DNA from 2 places in the Cobetia sp. UIB-001 genome. Region 1 is predicted to be linked to the other one. Evidence: predicted binding sites of a transcription regulator. Region 1 holds the regulator's gene; the other holds the start of a gene.
The links. Region 1 encodes FNR, which switches genes on or off when oxygen is low (the NO sensors DNR and NnrR bind a similar motif). Its sites were predicted from a motif close to TTGATNTANATCAA; they were not measured.
Positions count from the first base shown of each region.

Region 2: the regulator FNR is predicted to act here: its motif matches at 2,836-2,849, upstream of HA399_RS05575 (OmpW family protein).

Region 1 covers NZ_CP058244.1:321,581-331,154, reverse strand. Annotated here, with positions in the region: gene HA399_RS01510 (FAD-dependent oxidoreductase) at 1-507, opposite strand, end outside; tRNA gene HA399_RS01505 (tRNA-Asp) at 991-1,067, opposite strand; tRNA gene HA399_RS01500 (tRNA-Val) at 1,072-1,148, opposite strand; tRNA gene HA399_RS01495 (tRNA-Asp) at 1,198-1,274, opposite strand; tRNA gene HA399_RS01490 (tRNA-Asp) at 1,316-1,392, opposite strand; tRNA gene HA399_RS01485 (tRNA-Val) at 1,471-1,546, opposite strand; gene HA399_RS01480 (alpha/beta family hydrolase) at 1,763-2,629, opposite strand; gene HA399_RS01475 (cbb3-type cytochrome c oxidase subunit I) at 2,951-4,441, shown strand; gene HA399_RS01470 (cbb3-type cytochrome c oxidase subunit II) at 4,438-5,055, shown strand; gene HA399_RS01465 (hypothetical protein) at 5,081-5,359, shown strand; gene fnr (fumarate/nitrate reduction transcriptional regulator Fnr) at 5,648-6,397, shown strand; gene HA399_RS01455 (fatty acid cis/trans isomerase) at 6,605-9,103, opposite strand; gene HA399_RS01450 (hypothetical protein) at 9,373-9,574, shown strand, end outside.
Region 2 covers NZ_CP058244.1:1,308,490-1,318,063, reverse strand. Annotated here, with positions in the region: gene HA399_RS05590 (cytochrome ubiquinol oxidase subunit I) at 1-215, opposite strand, end outside; gene HA399_RS05585 (lipopolysaccharide kinase InaA family protein) at 802-1,665, shown strand; gene HA399_RS05580 (OmpW family outer membrane protein) at 2,027-2,620, shown strand; gene HA399_RS05575 (OmpW family protein) at 2,963-3,703, shown strand; gene HA399_RS05570 (DMT family transporter) at 3,835-4,815, opposite strand; gene HA399_RS05565 (PLP-dependent aminotransferase family protein) at 4,972-6,690, shown strand; gene HA399_RS05560 (carboxylate/amino acid/amine transporter) at 6,730-7,605, opposite strand; gene HA399_RS05555 (DUF6314 family protein) at 7,604-8,170, shown strand; gene HA399_RS05550 (alpha/beta hydrolase) at 8,297-8,980, opposite strand; gene HA399_RS05545 (haloacid dehalogenase type II) at 9,192-9,574, opposite strand, start outside.

The sequences.
Region 1 (9,574 bases):
GAAATAGCCTTCCGAGCCCATCACCTCGACGCCGTCATAGCCGGCCTCGCGTGCCAGGCTGGCGCAGCGCACGTAGTCGGCGATCTGCTCCTTGACCTCTGACGTGCTCAGCGCGCGTGGCGTGAAGGGGTTGATCGGCGCCTGAATCGCCGAGGGCGCGACCTGATCCGGCGAGTAGGCATAGCGCCCTGCATGCAGAATCTGCAGACAGATGCGCCCATCCTCGGCGTGCACCGCCTCGGTGACCTCGCGATGGTGCTCCGCCTCTTCCGGGGTGGTCAGCTTCGCGGCCCCCTGCATGACAGCCCCTTCCGCATTCGGCGCGATACCGCCCGTGACGATCAGCGCCACCCCGTGGCGCGCACGCTCACGATAGAACGCCGCCAGGCGCGCGAAGCCATCGGGAGTCTCCTCAAGCCCCGTGTGCATAGAGCCCATCAATACACGGTTCTTGAGCGTGATGTGGCCCAACGTCAGCGGACGGAAGATATTCGGATAGGCAGTCATTGCGGTCTCTCCTTGGCTGTCTCGAGCACCTCGGACAATCATTGTTATATCGCGCCGCCGCCACTCTCATCAGCAACACTCACTCAGTCATGGTCATCAGCAACAGGTTGTCAGGACATCAACGACTGATGACAGATGGCAAACGGTCGTATGAAACGAGTGATCCCAGTGTAGAGCATCGCGCCATGGGCTCAATACTCCCAAAGGCCACATTGCGGATGACATCAGTGATGACATCAGAGAGGTGAGCAACCGCGCAGGACACACCCATCAACGGGAAAGAGCGAAATGTCGTGATGTGCCCAGGGAAGGCCGACAAGCCTGGAGCATGGCCAGGTCGAGAAGAGAGAAGAGAAAAGAGAGAGGAAAGAGGCAAGGACAGGGAGACAAGCGGGCCGGGCCAGCACAGAAGACTTTCCGACAGCCAGAAACGCAAAAACCCGAGCTCGAAAGCTCGGGTTTCACGAATTCTATGAGATCGAATGGCGGACCGGACGGGACTCGAACCCGCGACCTCCGGCGTGACAGGCCGGCATTCTAACCAACTGAACTACCGGTCCGCATTGGTGGGTGATACTGGATTCGAACCAGTGACCCCAAGCATGTGAAGCTTGTGCTCTAACCAACTGAGCTAATCACCCAACACAAACGATCTTTGCTGCAAGCAGCGGTGATATCTCGCTATTCTGATGGCGGACCGGACGGGACTCGAACCCGCGACCTCCGGCGTGACAGGCCGGCATTCTAACCAACTGAACTACCGGTCCACTTCAGAACAACTCAACATCGGACGCATGACAAACGAGAATGGCGGACCGGACGGGACTCGAACCCGCGACCTCCGGCGTGACAGGCCGGCATTCTAACCAACTGAACTACCGGTCCACGACAATCGCTTGCTTCTGCTAACGAACCAGGCCATTTAATCAAGTAACGCTTTGAAAAGCAATGACTTTTTTCAAATGGTGGGTGGTACTGGGTTCGAACCAGTGACCCCCAGCTTGTAAGGCTGGTGCTCTACCAACTGAGCTAACCACCCCTGTCTCGTTGGCGCTGCATTCTACGGAATCCGGCCCATGAGTCAATACTTTTTTTGCGCGCAATTTCAGCAATCGCCCGCGACAGAGTATTGATAAGACAGGACTTTCCCGCTGCATCTCGCCTGCAGGCCAGTAAACATCAGCGTTGCGTCATCATTCTGACATGCCGCTGTCGCCATCGAAGGCCAGGGTAATGCCCCTCGCATGGTGGCGATTCACTGCCGTTTTCCGCCCAGCGCCGGGTGATTGGCCAAGGCCTGCGCCGCACGCGAAATCAGTCCTTCACGCGTCTCGCCACTCGCTTTTCGTGGCTTGAAATCATGTTCGCCATCATTCAGCCAAAGCAATGTAAGGCTTTCCGGCAACGGATATTCCGTCACTTCCTCGCGAGTTCCGAAGGGATCGCGGCTGCCCTGACAGATCAAGCCGGCCATCGGGATATCCGGCAGATGGTCGATACGCAACTTGTCGGGCTTGCCCGTGGGATGAAACGGATAGCCCAGCGCGTACCACCCGACCGGCAACGGCGCATGCGCCGCCCGGGTCAACTCCACCAGCAGATGGGAGGCCACACGACTGCCCATCGACTTGCCGCCGACCAGCCAGGGCAGCGATCGCAAGGAGTCGATGGCCGCCACACACGCCATCAGCGCCTGACACCAGCGCGCCATCTCCTCGATCAGCCCGGGCAGCCGGGGCGGCGGTCGGCGGCGGCTTTCGCAGCGCATCCTGACGAGATAGCCGAAATCGAATGCCAGCCACGCCATGTCCTGCATCAGGCAGGCAGCGCCGAACTGTTGATGGAAGTCGGTCTCACGCCCGGCGCCGGCACCATGCGCATGCAACAGCAGGGCACGCCCCGGCCGCCCATGGATCTCAAGCGGGCCCAGTTCCGCCAACCAGCCTCGCCACGGCCCTCGCGCGGCCAGCGCGTCGTGGGACATGGTCTGGCGAGCAGCAAGCTCCGAGGCGACATCGGCCAGGCTGGCGACACGAAAGCCTTCCTCGGCGTAAGGGCTGGGAACCTCAGCCGTATTGGACGCATTGGCATCTTCGTCCGATGATGAAGTGACGGCGGGCAAGCGAAATTCTCCTGTTGATCTCGTACGGCTCGCGCCAGACAACGCTGGAACCGATGAGGGGTAAACGCTGCATTCCAGCGCGAGGGATGGCCTGTCAGTCGGTCATGGTCGCGCGTGATATCGGTCAGCGCCAGCCCTGCCGCCCTGACAGGGGCGTCGATGACCTGGCCGCTCCCGCAGCGCCGCTTCCAGCACCGTCATCACCTGCACTGCGCTTTCGCCCACTGCCGACGAGGTCGTGATATGCGTACAGCTCTTGAGGCTTCGGCCTGCCATCCCCGCGTGAACCATCATCATCACGCAAGCCATGATTTCGCTCGCATGGCCGTCATCTGGGGCCTGCTCAGCCTCTGCCTGGCGGTGTGGCTCAACCTCATCTGGCTATGGCCCTCGCTGGGGCCGGAAGTGGCCTGGATGAGCTACGGCCGCCTCGCTCCCTTGCAGCACCACCTGCTGCTCTTCGGTCTGGGCGGCTCGGCAGTGATCGCCGGCGGCTACTCCATCGCCATGCACAGTGTCCTGCAACGCGAATCACGCACCGACGCCGAGACGGCGATACCGGATATCGCACTGCCCCCCTTCACGCTCAAGCTGATGCATTTCACCTTCCTCGGCTGGCAGACCGTGGTCGCGCTCGGCGCACTGGCGATTGTCGCAGGCTACTCCTCGGGCCAATACATGGCCGAAGCGCCCTGGCTCGTCGATCTCCTGATGGCCCTCGTCTGGCTGGCCGTGGCGTGGGTCTTCTTCACGGTGCTGGAACAGCGCACGCTGCGCCGCCTGCCGGTGGCCTGCTGGTACTTCATCGCCGGCCTGATGCTGGTGTTGATACAGCATGTGTTGATCTCGCTCAGCGTGCCGGTCGGCCTGCTGGAATCGATACCGCTCTTCACGGGCAGCCTCGAGGCACTGATTCAGCGCTGGCAGACAGGACCTCTCCCCGGCGGCATGTTCGCATTCGGCGTCATTGCCTTGCTCCATCACATGGTGACGAGCCGCTCACGGCTGCCGCTCTACTCGCATCGGCTGGCCGCCACCAGCTTCTGGATGCTGGTGCTGCTGGTGACATGGGGAGGCGCTCCGCTGCTGTTCGCGAGCGCCCTGCCGGCCTGGAGCCAGACGCTGGGCATGGCGATGGGCCTCCTGCTGCTGGCGCCGGGGCTGGCACTCAGCCTCAATGGCCTGATGACACTCAAGGAGGATTGGCACTCATTGCGCCGGGATCCGCTTAACTGCCTGCTGGCGGCAGCTCTGATCAGCTTCGCCCTTGCGGTTCTTGAATACAGCCTGCTGTCATTGCCGACACTCAACGCCCTGACCTTCAGTGCCGCCAACAGTCTGTCGCCGGCAGCAAGCCTGGGGGTGGTCGCGACAGTCGCCATCGTGATGGCCTATCACCTGCTGCCCCCGATGCGCTCCCTCGCGCTGCTCAAGACGCACGCCCTGCTGGCCATCATCGGCACCCTGCTGTGCGTTGCCGCCAGCTGGGCGACCACGCTGCTTCAAGGCAGCATGTGGCATGTGCTGGCAGATGACGGCAGGCCGCTATATACCTTGAGCGAGGTGCTGGAAGTGGCCCGCATGCCGATGATGATCTCGCTGGGCGGGCTCGCCTGCTGGGCGCTCGGCTTGCTGCTGATGCTCCTCAACGTGACGCGCACCCTGGCTGATAAAAAGAGCGAACGCCAAGCCGCTCACGAGCGCCAGCGCCTGAGCTCCGGCTCGCACAAGGCATCATCAGAGCCAGCCATGCACTCTGCGTCCCCCTCTACCACGCCCCCTGCCACATCCTCGGGAGGGCACTACGCATGAGACATGTCCTGCTCGAACGTCACGCCGGCCTGATGACGGCACTATGCCTGCTCACCATGAGCCTCGGCGCCCTTGCCCAGCTGGTGCCGCTCGGGGCTCACCCCAGTCTCGCCAGCGCACCCGAAGACCTCAGACCGCTGAGCGCCCTGGCGCTGGAGGGCCAGCGCATCTACCAACGCGAGGGCTGTCAGCAGTGCCATACACGCATGGTGCGCGATCTACCGGGCGACACGGCGCGCCACGGCGAAGCGACGACCGCCCGGGCGCGCTACTACGACCGCCCTTCGCTGTGGGGCGTCGAGCGCTGGGGGACGGATTTGAGCCGGCTGCCTGCGCAACATGACGATGCCTGGCAGCGTCTGCATCTGAATGCCCCGCGCAGTCAGGTGCCGGGCTCAGCGATGCCCGCCTACCCGTGGCTGTTCGAGCGGGCGTTGAGCGGCGAAGGCATCGCGGCCCGCATGCGAGCCCTGCAGGGCCTGGGCGTGCCCTACGCGGAAGACGAGATTCTCGCCGCCCCCAATGACGTGCGTGGCACTGCCGAAATCACGGCGCTGCTCGCCTACCTGCAGCAGGCCGCCCCCGCGAGCGACATCGCCAGCCGCGGCCCATGACAGGACACCGCTCAGGAGACACGACATGAATCTGCTGGAGACAACTGGACTCCCCCTGTTCTGGAATCTCTGGGTGCTGGCCCTCACGCTGGGCAGCCTGGTGCTGTTCGCCATGCTGGCCCTGGGCAGTCTTTCGCGCGCTGCAAGCGCTGACAGCGACGAGCGCGAAGGCGATGGCCCCATGCAGGAACATCGCATCAACGGCGTACGTCAGCCTGACACACCAGCGCCACGTGCCTGGGGCATACTGGCACTGGCGACGCTGGCCGCCGCACTGATCCTGCTGCTCGGCGCAGCTGGCTGAGGCAGGTCGTCGCGGTATGGTCATGCGGGGCCAACCGGGCCTAAAGTTCACACACCTTGCAACGCCCATGGGTTGGGCAGGATAATGAATTAATAAAATCTAATATTATGGTGCCACGAAATTGCACTGCCCCAGCCGATGAGCGCTCAGACTCTGGCCGCTCGAATCAATTCGGCTAGGCAGGGTAGCGGCGGGCGACAAGGCCCCGCCCCACCTTTCGTTGCGCCCGAAAGACCCCTCCGCTGCCCTACCCCAGGGGTAGCGGTGACATTCCTCAGGAGAGTCACCATGACGGCCAATGCACAGGCATCACACCGCTTGCGCGCCCATGAAGCCCGCTGCCAGACCTGTTCGCTGAGTTCACTGTGCCTGCCACTGGCACTGAACATGGAAGATATCGACCAGTTTGACGCCATCATCCGCCGTCGCGCGCCACTCAGAAAAGGGGAAGTACTCTTCACCCAGGGCGATGCCTTCGATTGCGTCTTCACGGTGCGCTCCGGAAGTCTCAAGCAGATCACCAATGAAAACAGCGGCATGGAGCAGCTGACCGGCTTCTACCTGCCCAGCGAGCTGGCCGGGCTGGATGCCATCGACAGCAATTGCTATCCCGGCACTGCGGTGGCGCTGGAAACCACCACCGTCTGCGAGATTCCCTTCGACCGCCTCAATGCGCTCTCGGAGCAGATGCCGGAGCTGAGAACCCAGCTGTTCAAGAGCCTGAGCAAGGAGTTGCACGAAGATCGCCGCATGATGATGCTGCTGTCGCGCAAGACAGCCGATGAGCGACTGGCGAGCTTCCTGGTCAACCTGTCACAGCGCTTCCGTCGCCGTGGCTATTCGCCGTACAGCTTCCGCCTCTCGATGGCACGCGCCGATATCGGCAACTATCTGGGGCTGGCCGTCGAAACCATCAGCCGTATCCTGACCCGCTTCCAGACCCAGGGGCTGGTCGACATTCGTGCCCGCGAGGTGCATATCCTGCATTTGGATGGCCTGATCGAACTGGCCGAAGGCGAGTGTCAGGGCGGTCGCTGATGACGCCTGCTGACAGCACATCACGCTGAGCGACACTGCGCTGATCCGCCGCCAGGGCGCCATGTCGGCACCACACAAGACAGAAGCCCGCCACGCAATTTGCGTGGCGGGCTTCTTCTTTCTGTCAGGCCAGTCGTCAGTCGTCCTGACAACCCTGACAGCCCAGATAGTCATGACAATAGGGCTTGTCTCGGCCTTCGCTGGCGATCAGCGGTTCTCGAGGCGGTTATAGTCCAGCAGGCCCGCTTCGACAGGGCGATCAGCATAGTTGGTGCGCAGCACGCTGTCGGAGAACTCCCAGAAGCGCGGGTCAGTCCGGCGCACCCCGATATCGGCCTGCAGGGCGCGATAGTCCTCTTCGGTCTCGAGTGCCGCCACCCGCTCTGCCAGCCCCGTCAGGGTGTCAGGCGTCAAACGCCAGAAGGCATTCGGGTAATCGCCCGCCACGCCCCGCAAGACATCGAGAGTGTCTTCCTCAGGACGGCGATTTTCCTCCTCATCGAACAGGCTGGTGATGTTGGCGTGGGCGGAATTGCGCAGCACGCTGTAAAGGCGTGGCGAGTCGTCAGTACCATCCTCCAGCGCGACGATCGTCACCTCCGGCATCAGGCTGGCCGAGACTCCCTGCACCGCAGCGAGGGCCTGCAGCTCATGTCGCACATGCTCGTCCTCGACATTGCTCAGGCTGCGCTCATGACCGAGTTCCGGTGCGAGGCGCTCCTTCATGCGCCGCATCAGACCAAGGCGCGCCTGGTTCGGCGATGACAGCTCCTGCGGCGTCCAGACGATGCCACTGGGCGCATCGAACTGCGGCGGCTTCTTGAACAGCAGCTCGCCAAGCCCGGGGCTGACGTCGCGATACCAGCTGTCATGCACCGCCTGGCGCTCGCCTGCCGGCAACAGCACCAGCAGGTTGTTCTCGCCTTCCATGCGCAGGAAGTCCATGTACAGACGGGTGACAAGCTGATGGCCGAGATTGCCGTAGACATCGAAGCCGGCGACCAGCAGGTAGTGGATGCGCTCAAGCATCGGGTAATCGATGATCCAGCCCGTCTTGGGCACGCCACCGACCAGCCCCTTCATCACCGCCGCATTGTCGAAGTGACGATAGATGGTCAGGGCCGCGTTGGGGTTACGCCCCTGGCCGGGGCCCTCGGTCCAGCCGCTGCCGTCCCACAGCACTCGCTCATCCAGGCGCAGATCGCCATCGAGATAGGCCTGGGACATCAGGCGCTGCTTGGCCTTGAGGTAGGCGGTCTGCTTGCTCTCGAACTTGACCCAGGAGCTGATCGGCAACGCATTGCTGCTCTGCTCGGCGGGCAGGCTGAGATTCTTCCCTTCCTCGGCCAGGGTGCGTTCCACTTCCGGGTGACTGAACATCTTCGGGTCAGTGAAGCCGACCCAGAAGTGATCATTGATCACATCCACCGCGACCTGCCCGCGACAGACCGGCCCCTTGATGAAGCCCATGATGGTGTTCTGCGACTCATCCAGCATGAAGCGATAGCGTGACTCGGCCGGAATGGCCTCGAAGGTCAGGAAAGGATTCGAGGCCGTCTTGAGGTCGTAATCCGGCAGGTCATCCACCGGGTAATCCGGTGTCAGGAACAGCGCCCGCCAGCGCTTGAAGCGAGCATCATCGAGCGCATAGGGCAGATGACTCTTGGCCAGGATCGTCGCGCGCTCCTGCCACAGACGGTAATAGACCCGCGGGCGCCCGGCGTCATCGTGGGGCAGGCTCGCGCGCTCACCGGCGGTGTAGGAGGCATAGGGTGCATCGTAGGGGCGGCGCGTGGAGATGCGCTTGATCGGCTCGCCCGGCGGGGTGCTGGAACGCACCAGCTTGAAGAAGATCGGCCGGCCGTCCGCGCCCTTGATGCCCGGGAAATACACATGGCTCAGGAAGAGATGCTCGTAGATATAGCGATTCATCAGGCGCTGCTTGAGGCTGTCGCCATTGAAGAAGCGCTCGGCCTGCTCGATGTGCGGCATCAGCGCCTGGGGCAACGGCGCCGGGCCCGTCATCGCGCCACCCTTGGCCAGCCAGTTCACCAGCGTGCGGTGCTCTTCATCGCTGACCTGTGGCAGGGCGTAGGGCATGCCCCAGTCAGGATGGTCTTCGGCGAACTTGTCGTAGCCCTCGACGGGGGCACACACCTGACTGCGATTGAGCGACAGGTCGAAGCGGTCTTCCGGCAGCAGGCCATCTTCCGTCACCGGCAGCGGCGCCTTGCGCTTCTGGCTGAGCGCACGGAACAGCACACTGCCCTCCAGATTGGCGGCCGGAGAGTCGAAGCGCTCATTGAGCACCGGCGAGAAGTCCATGCTGCGCCACTGCTCGGTGGTGTCCGCGTCCTCGAACATGCGCGTCAGATTGGCCGCCAGCAGGCGCGTGCCATCGTAGACCGGCGCCGGATTCATGCCGCGATCGATCCCGGCGGCCGATGACATCTTGAGCTGACAGGGAGCGTCGTAGCAGCCATGACAGACCACGCAGCGCGTCTCGATCACCGGCTTGACCTCATCCTCCCACTGACGCCCGGCAAGACTGTCGTGTGACACCACCCGCTCACGCGGTGACGCGGGGCCGAAACGCTCATCGAGCTGATGAATCGCGACGGCACTGCAGCCCCCCAACAGTAGAACGAGCACGATGCTCCAGCGCCAGCGCGGTATGCGCCACAGGCGTCGAAGTAGGTCCGGCATGGGGAACTCCAGCAAGAGGAAGGGATATCGGCAATCGGGCAGATGATGGCGAAAGCGTACCATAAGCAGGCTCACTAATTCGGCAAGACTGCCTTTCCAAGCATAGTGAACAATGATGTCAGTTTTTTTTGGCGCTACCGCATCCAACTTTATTCTGACGGCGTATGACTTCATGACCCGCCTGAACGAGCTGTCTGACGCAAGCGGGTGCCACGATGTTCCTGATCGATAATTCAAAAAATACGGGCCCTGCCCGATAGGAAGCCATCATGACCATGAAGAAGACCGTTACTGCTGCCACCTTCGCCGCCGCTGCCGCCGCGCTGTTCTCCACTGCCGCCCTGACCTCGCTGCCGGTGCACGCCGGTGACAATGCGGTGAAGTGCTCCGGCATCAACTCCTGCAAGGGCACCTCCGAATGCGCGACCGCCAATAGCGCCTGCAAGGGCCACAACGCCTGCAAGGGCCAGG
Region 2 (9,574 bases), 990 kb from region 1:
CCAGTGGCCACGCCGAGGGCGAAGTTGATGCCGAACAGCTTGCCCCAGAACCTGGTCATGTCCTGGTAGACCTGCTTGCCGGTCATGACATACAGGGATTCCATGATGGCCAGCAGGAAGGCCATGCCGATGGTCAATGGTACGAACAGGAAGTGGTAGAGCGCGGTCATGCCGAACTGGAACCGCGACAGCTCCACGACGGTATCGGAGATCATGTCTTAACCCCTTTGCGATAAGGCGGACGGTCAGGCTGCCGTCCCTGCATGCGCTTGCCACCGACGTCGGACGGACACATCAGGCCGACTCTCGCCGGCAAGCACACAGGCAATGGCACCGTGGCACCAAGACCTTGGTCGGCATTGTCTACCCTCCCGCGCCAGTCTCCAGATGTCAGGTTGTCGCACTCACCGAGCGAATGTCGCACCCGCCACCTCCGCCAAGTGCCTGTTGTCACTGGACAACTCCGCTGCAAGCCGCATGGATGCTGAAGCGAGGGGTGTCGCTGGCCTGGCGCCATCTCAACGCTGACTCTGCGCACCCCTGCGCGCGCTGCGACCATCGACCACACTGCGACGTTGCACCACGCTGCGACCGACTGGCGCACCCAAGCGGCGCCAGCCGCCGCGCAGAAAGCCATCACGGCCCCGCGCCATTGACGCGCTGGGAAGGAGAGTTTTGTCCCGCAGGCCTGTCACTTCCCCAGCAGGCTAACTATCATGGCCAGTCATCGCAGCGCTCACCGACAAGGATTGTCAGTGCACGCTTACCGCCTATCACCCGAGACCGTGATTCCTACCTGACATGACGCATCGCTCCCCCATTCATCCCTCTGCTGGTCACACCGCCACCACCAGCCCCAGCGCCACGGCGCCGCGCGGCCACGGCGATTACTGCGAAGCCGGCCTCGCCCGCCTGCTGGAACAGCACGACCTCAATAGCTTCGATGCTCTGTGGCAAGTGGCAGCCCACGACGTCGACGCGCCGAATCGTGAACGCGGCGGCGTCTCGACGGTTTCGCTGCTGACGCTCGAGGATGAGGACGGCAATAGTCATCGCCTCTATCTCAAGCGCCAGACCAACCACCTGGGCCGCAGCCTGGCGCGCCCGCTGGGCGAACCGACCTTCTCTCGCGAATGGCGTGCCATCCGCCACTATCACGCGCTGGGAATTCCGGCAGTGGACGCCGGCTGGTACGGCGAGCGGCGTGCTGGCCGGGAATGGCGCGCCATCCTGATCACCTTCGATCTCGCCGGGCGCGATGATCTGGACCACTGGCATGAACGCTGGGCGGAACTCGATGCCGGCATGCGCTCTCAGGTCATCACCGCCAGCGCCCGCCTCGTTCGCGAGATTCATCAGGCTGGCCTGATGCATGGCTGCCTGTTCCCCAAGCACATCTTCCTCAGTCGCCCGCCGAGTGAGCCGCCGGCCAGCACCTGGCGAATGGACGCCGTCATCATCGACCTCGAGAAGACGCGCCGCTTCTTGCTGCGCCGCCACGAGTGCCTGCGCGATCTCTACGTGCTGTGGCGCCGCCTGAAGGGCTGGCAGCACGATGAATGGCGACAATTTCTTGCCGTCTACCGCGATGCGGATGCGCAGAGCGCCGAGGTCAGTCAGTGGCTGGAACAGCTGGAAGCACGCGCCGCACGCAAGCGGCGCTGAGCCTGCAGAAGCCGGTGGCGGTCTTTGGCGTAGTGAGCAATAACCTCGCGCACGGCATGCGACCAAGGTCTTGGTCACCTTGCGCGAGGATGAATGAGGATGTCGCTCGAATGCGTCAGCACAAGTCTCACTCGTGAGACATTAAACTTCCCTGAAATAATCGGCAACATCCGCTAACAGGACACCTAATAAGTTTTCAAACAACGTTCTAAAAAAATGCTTGCCAAACAGAACGCTGTTTTTTATAGTTTGCAGCGTCCCCTGATCGACGCAGCCACGCAGAGCACACGGCCCAAGCCGTAGGGTAGCGAGGCACTGCTGACAGGCAGCTTACGAAGCCAAGCTTCAAGGAGAATTACACATGAAAGCTATCAAGATCCTGACCGCTACTGTTATCGCCGGCACCATGGCTATGGGCGCACAATCCGCCATGGCATATGGCAAGGGTGATACCTTCCTGCGCGGTGGCGTTGCCAAGGTCGACGGCAAGAGCAACAACGGCAACGGTCTGATCGCCAAGGACGAGTCTGGCTTCGCCGGTTCCGTGGGCTACATGTTCCACGACAACCTGGCCATCGCCCTGCAGTCCACTGAAGAATTCAGCACTGACTGGAAAAACAGCGCCGGTGGTTTCGATCAGATGCCGATCAACCTGATGCTGCAGTACTACCCGCTGGGTGGTACTGAAGCCCGCGTCCAGCCGTACGCTGGTGTCGGCCTGAACTACACCCACTTCTCCGGTGAGTCTGCCGGTGGCCAGAGCATGGACATCGATGACAGCTACGGCGCCGCTGCCGAGCTGGGTGTGGACCTCAAGATCACCGAAGCCTGGGCCGTCAACGGCTTCGCTCGTTACGCCGACGTCAAGGCCGACACCAAGATCGCCGGTCAGGACGTGAACGACACCGAGCTGGACCCGGTCACTGTCGGCGCCGGTGTCACCTACCGCTTCTAAGTCCTTGCGCGAGGCGTGAACATGCCTCCAGCGAGTACCTGGCAAGCCGTGTGATGCCGCGTCATGAAAACGTCAACGATGGAGCTCGGCAACGCCGAGCCGTCCAGGCGCAGATGGGCATCACACACAAACGCCGCAGACCTTCAGGTCTGCGGCGTTTTCGTTGTGGGCAGCCAACGAATATGAGGCCGATCTTGAGCGGCGCGGCGCAGAAATTGACCTGGATCAACCACGCCCCTGACCAAGCAAGTACGCCCGTAAACTCTTGCCCCAGATCAAATTTCTCGAAATTCAGCTACCTAGAATGAGGGCATTGTTTCCCGCCATCCTTCAGGAGCCATCATGTCCGACGTCGTCACTCGCTCAGCCTCCCTCCCCACGCACCTGACTTCGCGTAGCCCGCGCTCTGCAGCACGCCCGTGGCAGCTTCTGGCACTGGCAGGCCTCACCAGCCTCGCGACTCTCGGCGCCGCACCGGCCATGGCCGCCGACTCGCTGAATGCCAACTCTCACAGCCCTCTCACCTCGCTCAACTACGGCGCCGGGCAGTTCTGGACGCGTGCGGGTGTCGCCGAGGTCTCGCCGAAGAGTGACAACGGTCGCATCGATGCCATCGGTGCCGACGTGGATGTCGATGATGACAGCGCCTTTGCCTTCACTCTCGGCTATCGCTTCACCGACACCTTCGGTATCGAGCTGCTGGCGGCGCAGGATTTCGACCACGACATCTCGCTCAATGGCCAGAAAGCCGGTTCCGTCGATCACCTGCCGCCGACCCTGACACTGCAGTACTACCCGCTTGGCGGACGTGAATCGCGCATCCAGCCGTACATCGGCGCGGGCGTCAATTACACCCACTTCTCCGATGAAACCCTCGACGATGGCACCAAACTCGAGATGGATGACAGCTGGGGCGCGGCCGCACAGATCGGCGTCGATCTGGTGATCAATGAGCACTGGGCGGCCAACGTCGCCGCCTGGTATCTGGATATCGATTCCGATGTCACCGTGGCGGGCAGCGTCAACGACAAGGTCGAGATCGACCCCATCGTGACCATGGCCGGGATCAGCTATCGCTTCTGATCAGCCACTTCCTGGCTAGCGCTTCTGACTGGCCAGAAACGACAACGCCCCGCCAGCCCATCTCGGGCCGGCGGGGCGTTGTGCTTTGTACCTGGTGCGCTGTGCGTTGTGAGTTGTGCGCTCGGCACGCCTCAGCGCGGGGCGGCTTGCCCGCTGTTCGTTGCCGAGGCATTGGAAGTTGCTGAAGCTGTTGAGGTTGAGGGAGTTGAAGGCGAAGGCGGCGTGGCGTCCTCCGCCGGCGCCTTGCCCGGACGCGGGCGGTCCAGCACCAGCCCCAGCACCACCAGTGCCGCGCCCGCCACCATCAGCGCAGTCCACTGCTCATCGAACAGCCACCATGCCATCAGCGCGGCACACGGCGGCACCAGGAAGAAGGTGCGCGCGACCTGATGGGCCTCGCCCCGTTCCAGCATCAGCATCAGCAGCCAGATGGCACCGACCGAGATGGCGATCACCAGCCAGGCCATGGTCAGCAGCAGACGCGGCGTGGGGTCAAAGGCAAAGCTGCCGACACTGGTCGCGGCGACGACGAACACCGCGCCCGCACCGAGATACTGGAACATCAGCCCCTCGACCAGCCCCATGCGCCCGGAGACCCGCTTCTGCCACAGTGTCGAGCTGGACACGCCGATCAGCGCCACCAGGCACCAGACGAGCCCGATCAGCGGCCACTCCAGGGTGCCCGCGCCGTCCTTGGCAAGCCCTGCCCCCAGCACCAGACTGACGCCGATGGCGCCACAGCCAAGCCCCGCCCACTGCTTGGACCCCAGCCGCACGCCGAACAACGGCAGTGACAAGGCCGCCGTCACCAGTGGATGCAGGCTGACCAGCAGCGCCGTCAGGCCCGCCGGCAGCCCCGCCTTGACCGCCGCGAACACGCCGCCCAGATAGGCGCCATGCAACAGCATGCCAATGCCCATCTGCGCCAGACGGTCGTTGCGCCGACCCCACTGACGCGGCTTGCGGCGCAGCCACAGAATCAACCCCAGCACCGGCAGCACCAGCAGGCTGCGCACCAGCAGCAGGGTGAAGGGTTCAGCGTCCAGGGTACCGAAGCGCGCGGCGATGAAGCCGCTGGCGAACAGAAACACGAAGCAAAGTGGCATCCACATCACGCAGACTCCAGCGAGAGAAATGGCAAGCGGTCGGCCCATAGGCAGGTGCAGGACGTACACCGACGGGACCACGACATGAGCCTTCAGCTTGCCGCGAACCCTCAAGGGGGCACAAGATACAGATAACCACCAATTCAAGGGGTACAGACAGGCATGTCATCCGCCGAGCACGCTTCGTCCGCCAGCCGCCCTTCGCTTGCCGGCGATGCCATCAACTCAACCACCAGCTCAACCGCCAGTTCAGGCGCCAGCTCAGGTGCCACTGCCGCGACGCTGCCGCGCTATCAGCAGCTGGTCGAGCGACTCAAGGCCCAGATGGCGACGGGCAAACTGAGCGCGGGCCAGCGCCTGCCTTCGCTCAGGCGGCAGGCGGCGCAGTCGGGGCTCGGCCTCAACAGCGTGATTCGTGCCTATGGCGAGCTGGAGGCGGCGGGCCTGATCATCGCCGAACCGCGTGCCGGCTATCGGGTCGCGCCAGCGACGCAGGCTGCTCACGACGCGGATGCCCTGAATACCGACTCACAGACCAGCCCGGCTTCATCTCATCACCCCGGCGAATCGCAATACGGGCAGCGGGAGTCACATCACAAACCGCGTGCCATCACCACACTCACCATCAGCGACCCGGCCTGGCAGGCGATGGCGAATGCCAGTGACCCGCGCCTGGCGCCGTTGGGTGCCGCTCATCCGGAGCTGGACGCCCCCGCCGTGCGTCGCTTGTATCGTCTGGCGCGCACTCAGCTCGGGGCGCATGCCCAGCATCCCAGCGCCTATGCCCTGCCGCCGGGCTCGAGTGCGCTGCGCACCGCCATCGCCCAGCACCTCAGCCACCACGGCCATCCCTGTGACAGCGACGCCCTGTTGATCAGTCAGGGGGCGCAGCATGGCATGTCACTGCTGCTCGGCCAGCTGCGTGCCGCCAAGGGCCGCTGTCGGGTCGGCGTCGAAGCGCCGGGCTATTTCGGCATCGTGGCCGCCATTGAAGCCCAGGGCCATCAGGCGATCGCCATTCCTGCCCGCGCGCACCAGGGACTGGATGTCGCGGCGCTCGAGCGTCTGCTCGAACGTCATGATGACAAGACGCCCGCCCTGAGGCTGGACGCCCTGATCGTGACCGCGGATGGCCACAATCCCCTAGGCGGACAGCTGAGCACGCCAGATCGCCACCGCCTGCTGGCACTGGCGGCCCGCCACGCCATCCTGCTGGTCGAGAACACCACCTTTGCCGAGCTGAGCTTCGATACCCGCCATCCGTGGCTGGCCGACCTCGCCCACCGCCATGCCGACAGGCCGATGCCTGCGCTGATCAGTCTCGGATCATTTTCCAAGACGCTGGACCCCCGCACCCGCTGCGGCTGGCTGTGGCTGTCACGGCCCGAGCAGGGTTCACCACTGGGGCTGCAGGCGTTGATTCGGGCGCGCTGGGCCAATGGCATGGGCGACATGCCATGGATGCATGCTGCCCTGAGCGAACTGATCACCAGCGGGGATTACGGCCGCCACGTGCAGCGCATGCGACGCTGCTATGCGAGGCGCCTGGAGCGTCTGCGCGCGCACCTGAGCGCAGCGCTGGGCGACAGCGTCTGGCTGCCGCCACCGAGCGGCGGCTATCTGCAATGGTGTGGTCTGCCCAGCCTTGAGGCGCGCCAGCTTGAGCAGTTGCATCAGGAGCTGCTGAATGCAGGCATCGCCACCCTGCCCGGCAGCCTGTTCAATGCCGAACAGTCCGGCCTGCGTCTCAATGCGGCCCAGCTCGGCGAGGAAGTGACGCAGAATGCTGCACGGCCCTCTGACGAGATTCCCCGCCAGCAGGACATACTGGCGCGCCTCACCGCTCACCTGCAAAAAGCCCTCGCACAGGGCGAGGGCTGATTGAGGTGCGATGCCTGAATTCGTCCATGGCACAGCCTTTCAGGCCATGCGCAGCGCCTGCTCGCGGCGACGCGCCCACACCTGATTGATCACCAGTGCCGCCACGATGACCGCCCCACCCAGCGCCAGACGCGCCAGGTCGGCGTCGCGGTTCCAGATCAGCAGATTGACCAGCAGGCCCGCCGGCACCAGCGCATTGTTCATGATCGCCAGCGTGCCGGCATCGACCCGCGTCGCGCCCTTGTTCCACAGGAAGTAGCCCAGCCCCGAGGCCACGATGCCCAGCCAGCCCAGCACCACGAAGTGCACCGGCTGCGACGGCAGCTTGTCGGTACTGCCGAACAGCAGGAACATCACGATCACCAGCGCCAGTGCGCCGAGATAGAACCAGCCGAACACATGGCGATGGGCGACATCCGCCGGCAGCTGCGGAGCGACCTGACGATAGGCCACCTGCCCGATGGCAAAGCACAGGTTGGCGCCCTGCACGACCGCAAAGCCGAGCCAGAAGCCGTCACTGACCCCGTCGTAGCGAATGATCGCCGCCCCCAGCACCGCAATCGCGGCGGTCAGCAGGTAGAATGGCGACAGGCGCTTGTTCATCAGGTCATCGAGCAAGGTGATGTAGATAGGCGTGAAGATGGTGAACAGCAGCACTTCCGGCACGGGCAGCAGCAGGAAGGAGCGATAGAAGAAGATGTACATCAGGCCGAGCTGGATCGCGCCGATGGCCATCAACTGGAAGCGCAGACGACCGCTGATCGCCCGCGGGCGCATGAACGGCGCAAAGATCAGGCACGCCAGCACGATACGCGTCAGTACGGCCAGATAGCTATCGACCTGACCGGACAGATAGACGCCGATCAGGGAAAACGAGAAGGCCCAGAGGGCCGTGACACCAATCAGGTAGGACATGACGAGTAAACTCGGTAGCCAGAAGAAGTTGACACCAATTGTAACCCTCTATGCGCTGCTCGCGCAGATCCGCCGGCTGGATTTTTCGTCACGCTCCGGCCCGGCCTCGCGCAATGCCTGGTCTGGCCAGGGAAGCGGCGAGGTGACGGTCTCTCGAGAAGCCACTGTTCCCCCTCACGACGGGGCACGACAGGCGGCTCAGCAAGTGGCGGAGAGCGTGGTATTTCTCGAGCAGGGCCAGTTCCAGCTCGAGGGCCAGTCATCCAGCGTCAACTTCCACAACCGCTATCGCTGGCAGCTGACCGCGGATGGCGAGGCACTGTCGCTCAGTCATGAGCGTCGTGGCCGCGATGCCGCCGTCTTCCTGTTCGACCTGGTGGCCGACAGCGCTCGAGGCGAAGATCACTTCGTCAGTCGTGAAGCGCATCTGTGCATCGATGATCTCTACGCCGCCACGCTGGTCATCGTGCGCGATGAGACGGGCAATGCCCTGGGCTTTGATCTCGACTGGCGCATCACCGGCCCGCGCAAGGATGAACACCTCGCCTACCGCTATCGCTGCTGAACGCGACCAGCATCTGACATGAGGGCTGACGGCGCATGACGGGACCGCTGGCAGCACACGAAAACGCCGCTGACGAATCACTCCGTCAGCGGCGTTTTTGCTCTGGCAGTCGATACTGACAGCCGATCAGGCCAGCAGACGCGCCTTGAACCACTCACCGATCGCCTCGATTTCCTCGAGACACACGGCGTGCGCCATCGGCCAGGTCTGCCATTCCAGCGGATGACCCAGTGCACGCGCACTCTCGGCGCCCGCCTCCCCCAGTGCCAGCGGCACGATATCGTCGTGGGTACCGTGATGGACACTGATGGCCAGGCCCTGATTGGCGGCGCTCGGCGCAATGGTCGCGCTGGTCGCGAAATAGGTCGAGAGCGCCAGCAGGCCGCCCAGCGGACGCTCGCAGCTCAACGCCGCCTCATAGACCACCGCGCCGCCCTGGGAGAAGCCGGCCAGAATGATGCGCTCACTGGCGATGCCCTGGGCGATCTGCTCCTCGATCAAGGCATGCACGTAGGCCGCGGATTCACGCAGCTGCACCTCATCGACGCGCCGCCCGAGATTCATCTCGAGAATGTCGTACCAGGCCGGCATGCGCATGCCGCCATTGACGGTCACGGCCAGCTCCTGTGCATGCGGGAAGACGAAACGCACGCCGTGATTCTCGGGCAGACCCAACGCAGGCACCACGGGCACGAAATCACTGCCGTCAGCACCCAGGCCGTGCAGCCAGATCACGCAGGCATCCGCCTGGGCGCTCGGCTCGATGATCTGAGGGGCACGGTGGCCATGCTGCTGTGATGCGTCACTCATGTTCAGCTCCGGTCGGTAAGAAGGGGAATGCCGCCCAGCCTACCATTGACGCCATCATCTGCCATGCGCTGAGGCTGGCAATCTCACCATGAACAGGCAAATTGCCCTGTCACTCGACGCCCGCCAGCCTCACCAATGCCATAAACGCCATGCTGACAGGATATCTTCAGCACCCGTCGAGCAAGGATTCTGTCAATCAAGGGTTCTGGTGCTATTGCAGAATGTCGGCCAGTTCGTTCACATCCTTCACGACATGATCGGGCTTCTTTGACAACGGGAACAATGCCTTGCCCGGGCGGGCGATGAACGTGGTCTGCAAGCCCGCCTCCTTGGCACCCGCGACATCCCAGCCATGTGCCGCGACCATCATGGCTTCCTCGGGTTCGACATCAAGCTTGTCCAGCACCCATTCATAGGAACGCAGGTCCGGCTTGTAGATCTGGATATCTTCAATGCTGTAGCGCGCATCGAAATACGGCAGCAATCCCGCGTTTTCGAACTGCGCCTGGACGCACTTGTTGGACGAGTTGGTCAGGCTGACGATCTTGTAGCCTTCAGCCTTCAGCCTGGCCAGACCTTCCTTGACATCAGGGT